2 regions of the Ruegeria sp. YTSA108 genome follow, and region 1 is predicted to be linked to the other one. Evidence: riboswitches for the same ligand, from Rfam matches in the RefSeq annotation. Region 1 holds a riboswitch; the other holds the start of a gene.

Region 1 (4,208 bases):
GCGGATATCGCTGAAACTTGCCGTACTTACCTGAACAGCCCGCAGGGCTGGATTGAAGACGCCCGACCCTGCGGGCGGCTTCGGATGTGTTTGCGTGCGCGTATTCCGGCGCTTTAATCGACCTGAACCGTAGCCGCAGCACGAACCGGCACGTTATCGACCGAAAGCGGGCTATGGCTGTTGGAATTCAGCGAAACCGAAACCTCGACCTCGCCTTTGGGCAACTGATCAATGTGCATCCAACTGCCGTAAAGCCGGGCGAGCTTTTCTCCGTTGATGTAAACATGCGCGTGCCCTTCGCCCACCATGTCTGCGGTCGATGCGTTCTGCGGTGCGAAGGTAAAGTTTTTTGGCATGACATGCAGGTTCCAGCCAGACATAGGATCCTGTGTCAGAGCGATGTCCAGTGTAGGTGCATCTGTGCCTGCCGGTAGGTTCAGGGCCGTGGAATGATCGTGGGCCATGGTCTCAGTGTGTGAGGCTCCGTGAAGAGACGGATCAGAATGGTCGTGGCCATCAAATGTGACGCCATTTGCAGCAGCAATTACAAATCCTGCACCGCCGCCAAAGACCAGACCGATCACGAATAGAGCAAGTGAACGGGTCATTGTATTTCCTTGAAAACATAGGGAAACGCGCCAAGTTTACACCCGGCGCGTTCATTCGAAGTGCGATCAGGCCGTTGCTTCGGAAGGTTGCGCTTCTTTCTGCCAGAAATAGCCAGCGAACGCGCCAACCAGAACCCATGCAACCAGACCGATTCCAAAAGCTCGTGCCGCGAACAATGCGCCAATTTCAGTCGGCACAGGGCCGGTGAAAACATCGGGCTCGGGTGCACCGATAAGATGTGGCACCAACAGAAGTACTGCGGCGATCACATAGCTGATCAGGTTACCTCCAAAGGCGATCAACCACATGGCGACAAGGGCTGCTGCAACCGTTGCGAACCACCAGACCTGACGTGCATAGACATCGGCTGCTGCGACACCCGGCACTTCGGGCGCCAGGGTGAAACCTGGTGCAAGGTGGAAGGCGATAAATCCGGCCAACCCCCAAAGAACGCCGGTCCGGCCATCAATCTGATGCCCTTGACCTTCGGCTACCGACATCAGCGCAACCATCACCAGCGCATAGCCGGTATAGGTCAGCATGGTAAAGATGACACTCAGCGCATCACGCGTCAGTTCAGAGAACATGCGCGGCAGCTCGGGATGAGCCGATACGGTCTCGCCCCCGAAATGCACCAGCTCTCCGGATTCATAAAGCTCGGCATGCAACAATACTGGTTGCACAAATACCAACTGCAGCAAGGCGGCAATCAGCCCCGCTGCAGCACCAGCGAACAACGCGCTGGTCAATATACGACTGAACACGGTCTTAGTGGCAGGGGAAGCCGGTCGCGTGACGCACGTCATGCGCTGCATCATGTAGGGCCGCTGCCTGAACGTGACCGGTCAGCGTGATGAGGCCCAGACCCAGAACCACTGCAAACATGACCGGAACAAAGCCTGTACGCGCGGCGGATGCTGTTTTCGTTTGTGTTGCCATTTTGTATTCTCCTCTGCCGCCGCACCCGACGGCCGGTGTTTCGTTTTTGCGCCTGGCAGGTCTCCTGGCTTGCGGGTCGATGCCTCTGTTCGCCTTCCCCCCGGAGAACCGGGAGTGGCTGGTTGAACAGGGGCTCTCCGCTTACAGTCGCGGGGGCGGCTTTGGAGTTGACCACCGAGGCAGTCGCACCAAATTCCCTCTTAGCATCCGGATTTCTCCGGCAGGACCAGACACCCCCATTTAGCCGCTATAGCTGTGGCGGTGCAATCATCATTTGCGACGTATTGTGTCAGATTATGCGCTTTTTCAGCAAATAAATATCCATGATCCAACCATGGTCGGCACGGGCATGGGCGCGGCGGTCTAGAATCTGCTGCGCAACCTCGGCCAAAGGGCCTTTGATCAGGATTTCCTCTTTCATGCCGACATATGCGCCCCACCAAATGTCCAAGTCTTCCATGTCCAGGTTTTGGAATGAACATTCGCCATCCAGCATCACCGCCACGTTTTCTGCGGTTTCCGGCCATCCTTCTTCCCGGATGCGACGACCAGTTGTTACGATATAGGGCGCGCCCAGTTCGTTGATCGGAATCGCATGGGCCGCCGTCAGCGCTTGCAGCGCGGTGATGCCGGGAATCACCCGTGTTTCTGGCTGAGGGGTCAAACGTGCCGCGATTCGCAGCGAACTGTCATACAGCGACGGATCCCCCCAGATCAGCAGCGCCACATGGCGGGCCTTCGGGTGGGCTGCGATGGCCTCCTGCCAGCGCAATGCAATCGCATCGTGCCATTCGTCCACTCCGCGTAAATAGCCATCATCGGCACGGCGTTTGGGAATGTCGAAATACGCGATTTGCGGAAGAGTATCCGCGACCTGAGCGATGATCTGCTCGCGCAGCCCTGCCAGATCGGCCTTGTTTTCGCCCTTGCGGGGGATCAGGATCAGGTCCGCCGAACGGATCGCCTGCGCCCCTTGAAATGTCACATGATCCGGGTTGCCGGTGCCAATACCGATCAGCGTCAGGTCAATCATTTTCGAACTCTGCCAGAGGTCCATACAGGATCAGGGCCGGGGCGGTGCCGATCTCGGTTTCCAACTGCTGCGACAAGGCACCGATGGTCGAGCGTTGCAGTTTTTGCTCGGGGGTCGAGACGGACTCGGCCATCAAAGCAGGTGTGTCCAGCGGTAGGCCGTGGGAATGCAGGGCGCCAACCAAAAGGGGAAAGGTGCGCTTGCCCATAAACACGACGGTCGTAGCCTGTGGATCAGCCAGTGCTGCCAGGTTCAGATCTTCGGGCAGTTTGCCACTGACATCGTGGCCGGTGACGAATTGCACGCGCCGCGCGGTCAGTCGCCGGGTCAGCGGAATGCCCGCCGCTGCCGCCGCCGCTACCGCCGAGGGGATGCCGGGGATGATTTCATAGTCGATCCCGGCCTCTTGCAGGGCCACCAGTTCTTCTTCAAGCCGGCCGAACATGCCGCCATCACCGGATTTCAGCCGCACAACATGCTGACCGGTTTGTGCATATTCGACCAACAAGCGGCTGACGTGATCCTGCTTGGGCGAGGGGCGCCCGGCGCGTTTGCCGACCCCAACCAGATCGGCATCCTCACGCGCGTGGCTCAGGATCGGGCCACTGCTGAGGTCATCAAACAGCACCGCATCAGCTTTCTGCATCCGGTCCACCGCCTTCAGCGTCAGCAATTCCGGGTCGCCGGGGCCTGAACCGATGAAGGACACAAAACCACTCATGCCGAGGCCTCGGCGATCAGATGAAAGAATGTCCCGGTGACATTGTTTCGCACCGATCCGGTTTGCGGGCCTTCCGCGCCTTCGGCGTCGAACACGCGCGCCAGCGGGGCGTCAGGCTGTTCGATGATCGAGGAATAGTGGAACTCATGCCCGCGTAGCGCTGTGCCTTCGGCAAATCCGGCCATTGGGGCCAATAATTCCGCCTTGCGATAACCCAGGTTGAACTTGCGCTTTTCATAGGAGGTCACAAGGCCCAGAAGGCCCGCCATTTCGTGCCGGGCACCCTCTTTGTCGATCAACGCCTGACCCAGCGCCATGTAGCCCCCGCATTCGCCATGCACAGGTCTTGTCTCGGCATGTTTGCGCAGCCCAGTCTGGAAGGTGTTGGCGGCGGCCAATGTGCCTGCGTGCAACTCGGGATACCCACCCGGCAGCCAGACCAGATCGGCATCCGGGGCAGGGGCTTCATTCGCCAGTGGTGAAAACGGTAGGATTTCTGCACCCGCCGTGCGCCAGCCTTCCAGCAAATGCGGATAGGTGAACGAAAACGCAGCATCCCGGGCCAGTGCGATCCGCTGCGCCGGAGGGCGCGGCGGCACGGCTGACGATGGCCTATCTGGGCTTGAGGAAGCCGCCCGCTTGATCGCCTCCAGATCGACATGTTCACGCAGGAACGCAGCATAGCCGACAATAGCGCTTTCCAGATCGGGATGTTCCACTGCCTGGATCAAACCTAAGTGCCGCTCGGGAAGTGTCAGGTCTCCGCGTCGTGGCAGAACGCCCAGAACCGGCAGGCCTGCACGTTCCATACCCAACCGGGTCAGACGCTCGTGGCGCGGGCTGGCGCAGCGGTTCAAAATTACCCCGGCAAAGGGCAGGTCGGGGTTGTACATCCGAAACCCCAGC
Region 2 (4,208 bases), on a different contig from region 1:
GCATATTGCCCGCCCAATTCAGTCAGCGCGCTTGCTGCATCCCCTCGCAGGATCATTTCCATCAAGTCCAATACCCGGCCCCGGTCGGCCAGACCCAGCATCGCGCGCACTTGATCTGCGCTGGTTTCACCGGCCCCATGGCTGATTGCCTGATCCAGCAGCGATGTTGCGTCGCGCGCCGACCCTTCGGCCGCGCGGGTGATCAGCGCCAGGGCATCCTCCGCGATCTGCGCCTTCTCAGCCGCTGCAATCTTATTGAGCAGGCCAATCATGTCCTCGGGTTCGATCCGGCGCAGGTCAAATCGTTGGCACCGCGACAGAACAGTCACCGGGACTTTGCGGATTTCGGTCGTGGCAAAGATGAACTTCACATGCGCAGGAGGTTCTTCCAACGTCTTGAGCAGCGCGTTGAACGCGCTGGTCGAAAGCATGTGAACTTCGTCGATGATGTAGATCTTATAGCGCGCACTGGCGGCACGATAGCGCACCGAGTCGATGATTTCGCGAATGTCATTTACGCCGGTGCGGCTGGCGGCGTCCATCTCCATCACATCGACATGGCGGCCTTCCATGATGGCGACGCAATGTTCGCACTGGCCGCAAGGTTCGGTCGTGGGCTTGCCTTGCCCATCAGGACCGATGCAGTTCATGCCCTTGGCGATGATCCGGGCCGTGGTCGTCTTACCGGTGCCGCGGATGCCAGTCATGATGAAGGCTTGCGCAATCCGGTCGGCCTCGAACGCGTTTTTCAGCGTGCGCACCATTGCGTTCTGACCGACGAGGTCAGCAAAAGTTTCCGGGCGGTATTTCCGCGCGAGAACCTGATAGGCGGGGCTGGGCGTGTCGGTCATGTCTGCTCTGTTGGATTCGTGTCAGGTTTGCAGCGTAGAGACCCCCGCCGTCCGCGTCCACCGCGCGCGAAAAGGAATTTCGTTTTGGCAAGTTGTATCAGAGCCGGTAAATCATGAGGGGCTTTAGCCCCATGTGGTGATGCAGGAAAAGGAGCTGTGTTGGAGAGTTTTGCAATTCACCCTCTTGGATTGGGTAAAGGGCAGATCGCTCTGTGCCCACTGCCGGGTGTCACGGGCGATTATGCTGGGGATTTCGCAGTAATCCGGGATTGGGCGCCGGACCTGGTCATCTCGATGACTACTCTGGATGAGTTCCAGCATTCCGGCGCGCGTTCATTCGAGGCGGACCTGCAGTGCGAACGGATTGCCTGGGTCCACCTTCCGGTCTCCGATTTCGGCGCCCCCACGCCTGAGGTTGAGGCGCTTTGGCCGCAAGCCAGCGCCGCCGCCCAACATGTCCTTGCCAGTGGCGGCAAGGTGCTGGTGCATTGCCGCGGTGGGTGCGGACGCTCGGGGATGGTTGTGATGCGGCTAATGGTGGAATGCGGCGAAGCGCCTGACCAAGCGCTTCGGCGGTTGCGTGCAGTGCGGCCCTGCGCGGTGGAAACCGACGCGCAAAAGGACTGGGCCGGGTTGCCGGCCCGAACCCTTCCCTGAATCAGGCAGACACTTGATACGGAATACTGTCGCTGCGCGGCGGCAGGATCGATACGTCGAGCATCGCACAGGGTGGTTCTGACAGAAAACCAGCGGATTTCTGGATGAACTCCGGCCCGAACATCATGTCGCCATAGGCGTCCAGCTTTTCTGTCGGCGTGTCTGTGCTGGTGCCGCAATAGACCCTGATCTGTTCTGATTGGGCCCGAAAACGGGCCGTGCAGCCTTCGGTGCAATGGGTCAGATCGCTGGTACCTTCGACCTCGAATGTTTTGGATGTCGCAGGCCTTGCCGTCGCCATCGCCTCGGCCATGGCGCGTGCCATTCGGGCAAGGGCGGGGCAGGGTTTCCCGGTCCTCTGACAGACGGTTGCGGTGAATTCGTGTGTTTTTGTCTTCCAGATCATAATGCGCCCTCCGCGCGCAGGACGAAGGGTGAGGATCAGGTTTGACAGCGCGCTGACGACCTGCCCGGACACCCCGCCCGAGTTTCGGTTTCGATACGATGGCAGGTCTCCTGACTTGCGGGTCGTCGCTTTGCCGACCTTCCCAGCCCTGGGGCCAGTGGTATTTCGGCATTGCTCACCGCTTACAGTTGCGGGGGCAGTCGCGGAGTTGGCCCTTTCCGGCATCGCCGGGGCAGACCGCACCGTGTTCCCTTTTCATCCCGCCCCATTTCCGGGGCAAGAACCATCACCACATCGCTAGCGGCTATGCAGACCCCGAGTCAAGCCACCTGTTGGGGTTCAAACCGGACGTTTGGTCATCTTGATGAAATCTTGACTCTGGTGGCCGAAATCGGGCCGATTGTTGAGTGAACCGAGTAGTTCAGAATTTGTCGGAAGCGCCATGCTTGATACCACGCCCTGCGTCCAGACTAAGGACTTTGATTTTGCCTCAGGCTCTGCCAGCCTGTCGGCGCGGCTGTATCTGCCTGAAACCGAGCCGAAGGTCGCCGTGGTGATTCACAGCGCAACTGCAGTGCCGCGCGAATATTACCAGCATTTTGCCCGTTGGCTGGCCGCCGAACAGGGTATGGCCTGTCTGACCTATGACTACAGCGATTTCGGGCATTCGCTGCGCGACAAACTCAAAACCTCTGAGGTGACCATGGCGGATTGGGCCTTGGTCGACATGCCCGCCGCACGGGCTGAGATGCGCAGGCGGTTCCCGGACGCTTTGCAGTGGAGCATCGGTCATTCCCTTGGCGGCTTGCTGGGGCCGGTGCAGCCAGACATTGATCAGATCGACCGGATGATCTGTGTATGTTCGGGGCTGGTTACTCTGTCCGACCATCCCTGGCCCTATCGCGGGCTGGCGTGGATGTTCTGGCATGTGCATGGGCGTCTGGCAGTGAATGCGCTGGGCTATCTGCCGGGCAAAGCGGTGGGGATCGGTGCCGATTTGCCTGGTCCGGTCTATTGGCAATGGCGTAGCTGGTGCACGGCGCCGCAGAATTATGTGCCGCAGATCGGTGACGCTCTGCCCGAAGCGAGATGGGCGCAATCGAATACGCCGGTGGACCTGTTCACCTTCGAGGACGACCAGATGGTGCCGCCAGACGCTGTCTGGCGGCTTGCCGATCTGTATGGACCAAAGGCGCGGCGACATCTGTTGTCTCCGAATGAATTCGGAGCGCCTGAGATCGGTCATATTGGCGCTTTTGCCCGCAGAAACCGGGCGGTTTGGCCCCGGTTGATTGCCTGAAAACGAGGCGCCTTTCTGTCACGCTCAGTGTCTGCTGCGGGACTTTTTGTCATTCATGACGGATCGCACCATTTTGCCAAAGGCTTTGTCACGTGCCCGTGACTGCGCGAGGGTTTCGGAATTCCTCTGATCTTCGCGCCGAAGCTTGTGCCAGCGCGCCAGCCGGTCGGGCTCAAGCACGCCATTGGCAATCGCCTCCTGCACAGCACAACCGGGTTCGGCCTGGTGCTGGCAATCTGAGAACCGGCACCTTGCAGCCAATTCAAGAAGGTCTGAGAAAACCTCATCCACGCCGTCTTGGGCTTCCATCAAACGCAGGGCGCGCATTCCTGGCGTATCAATCAGCCACCCCCCGTTTCGCATCGGGTGAAGCGCACGATGGGTCGTGGTGTGGCGACCCCGTGCGTCATCCTCGCGGATCCCCGCCGTTGTCCCGGCCTGACCAGTCATGGCGTTCGCCAATGTGGTTTTGCCGACACCGGATGAGCCGACCAAAGCAGCAGTTTGCCCGGCAGGGCACCAGGACAGGATCGGATCAATCTCTGACGCCTCCAGCGCGTTGACGGTTAGAACGGTCAGAAACCGAACCAGCGAACTGGCCTGACTGGCATAGCTCTCTGGGTCAGGGCAGCTGTCGGCCTTGGTCAGGACAACAACCGGATAGCACCCGGCCTGATGCGCCAGTGCCAGATAACGTTCAAGCCGGGCCAGATTGAAATCGGCATTGCAGGAACTGACGATATACAGCACGTCCACATTCGCCGCGATCAGCTGAACCTGCGCACCGGTGCCTGCGGCCCGGCGTTGCAAGAGGCTTTTGCGCTCCAAAAGATGCCGAATGCGGTTTTGATCATCCGCAAGGACCCAATCGCCAACCGCAAATTCGCCGGTTGATCGGTCAGGGGTCAGATCAGATGTGCCGCCAAGCGCATTCAGGCCGATCAGGCGATCACGATGGACGGCGTTGATGCGATGCGGTGTGCAGGTAGGGTTC

The links. Region 1 has a riboswitch for cobalamin ahead of AC2FHW_RS03290 (CbtB domain-containing protein). Riboswitches for the same ligand answer to the same signal wherever they lie in the genome.
Region 2: linked by a shared signal. The riboswitch ahead of AC2FHW_RS09365 (hypothetical protein) and the one ahead of AC2FHW_RS03290 (CbtB domain-containing protein) in region 1 are both predicted to bind cobalamin.

Annotation. Positions count from the first base shown of each region.
Region 1 is NZ_JBXWND010000002.1:54,538-58,745, forward strand. It holds gene AC2FHW_RS03275 (DUF1636 family protein) at 1-117, shown strand, start outside; gene AC2FHW_RS03280 (hypothetical protein) at 114-608, opposite strand; gene AC2FHW_RS03285 (CbtA family protein) at 675-1,373, opposite strand; gene AC2FHW_RS03290 (CbtB domain-containing protein) at 1,378-1,548, opposite strand; cobalamin riboswitch at 1,586-1,794, opposite strand; gene cobF (precorrin-6A synthase (deacetylating)) at 1,838-2,581, opposite strand; gene cobA (uroporphyrinogen-III C-methyltransferase) at 2,574-3,302, opposite strand; gene AC2FHW_RS03305 (cobyrinic acid a,c-diamide synthase CobB) at 3,299-4,208, opposite strand, start outside.
Region 2 is NZ_JBXWND010000005.1:126,084-130,291, reverse strand. It holds gene AC2FHW_RS09375 (DNA polymerase III subunit gamma/tau) at 1-851, opposite strand, end outside; gene AC2FHW_RS09370 (protein-tyrosine phosphatase family protein) at 1,008-1,508, shown strand; gene AC2FHW_RS09365 (hypothetical protein) at 1,510-1,914, opposite strand; cobalamin riboswitch at 1,998-2,217, opposite strand; gene AC2FHW_RS09360 (alpha/beta hydrolase family protein) at 2,357-3,214, shown strand; gene rsgA (ribosome small subunit-dependent GTPase A) at 3,239-4,208, opposite strand, start outside.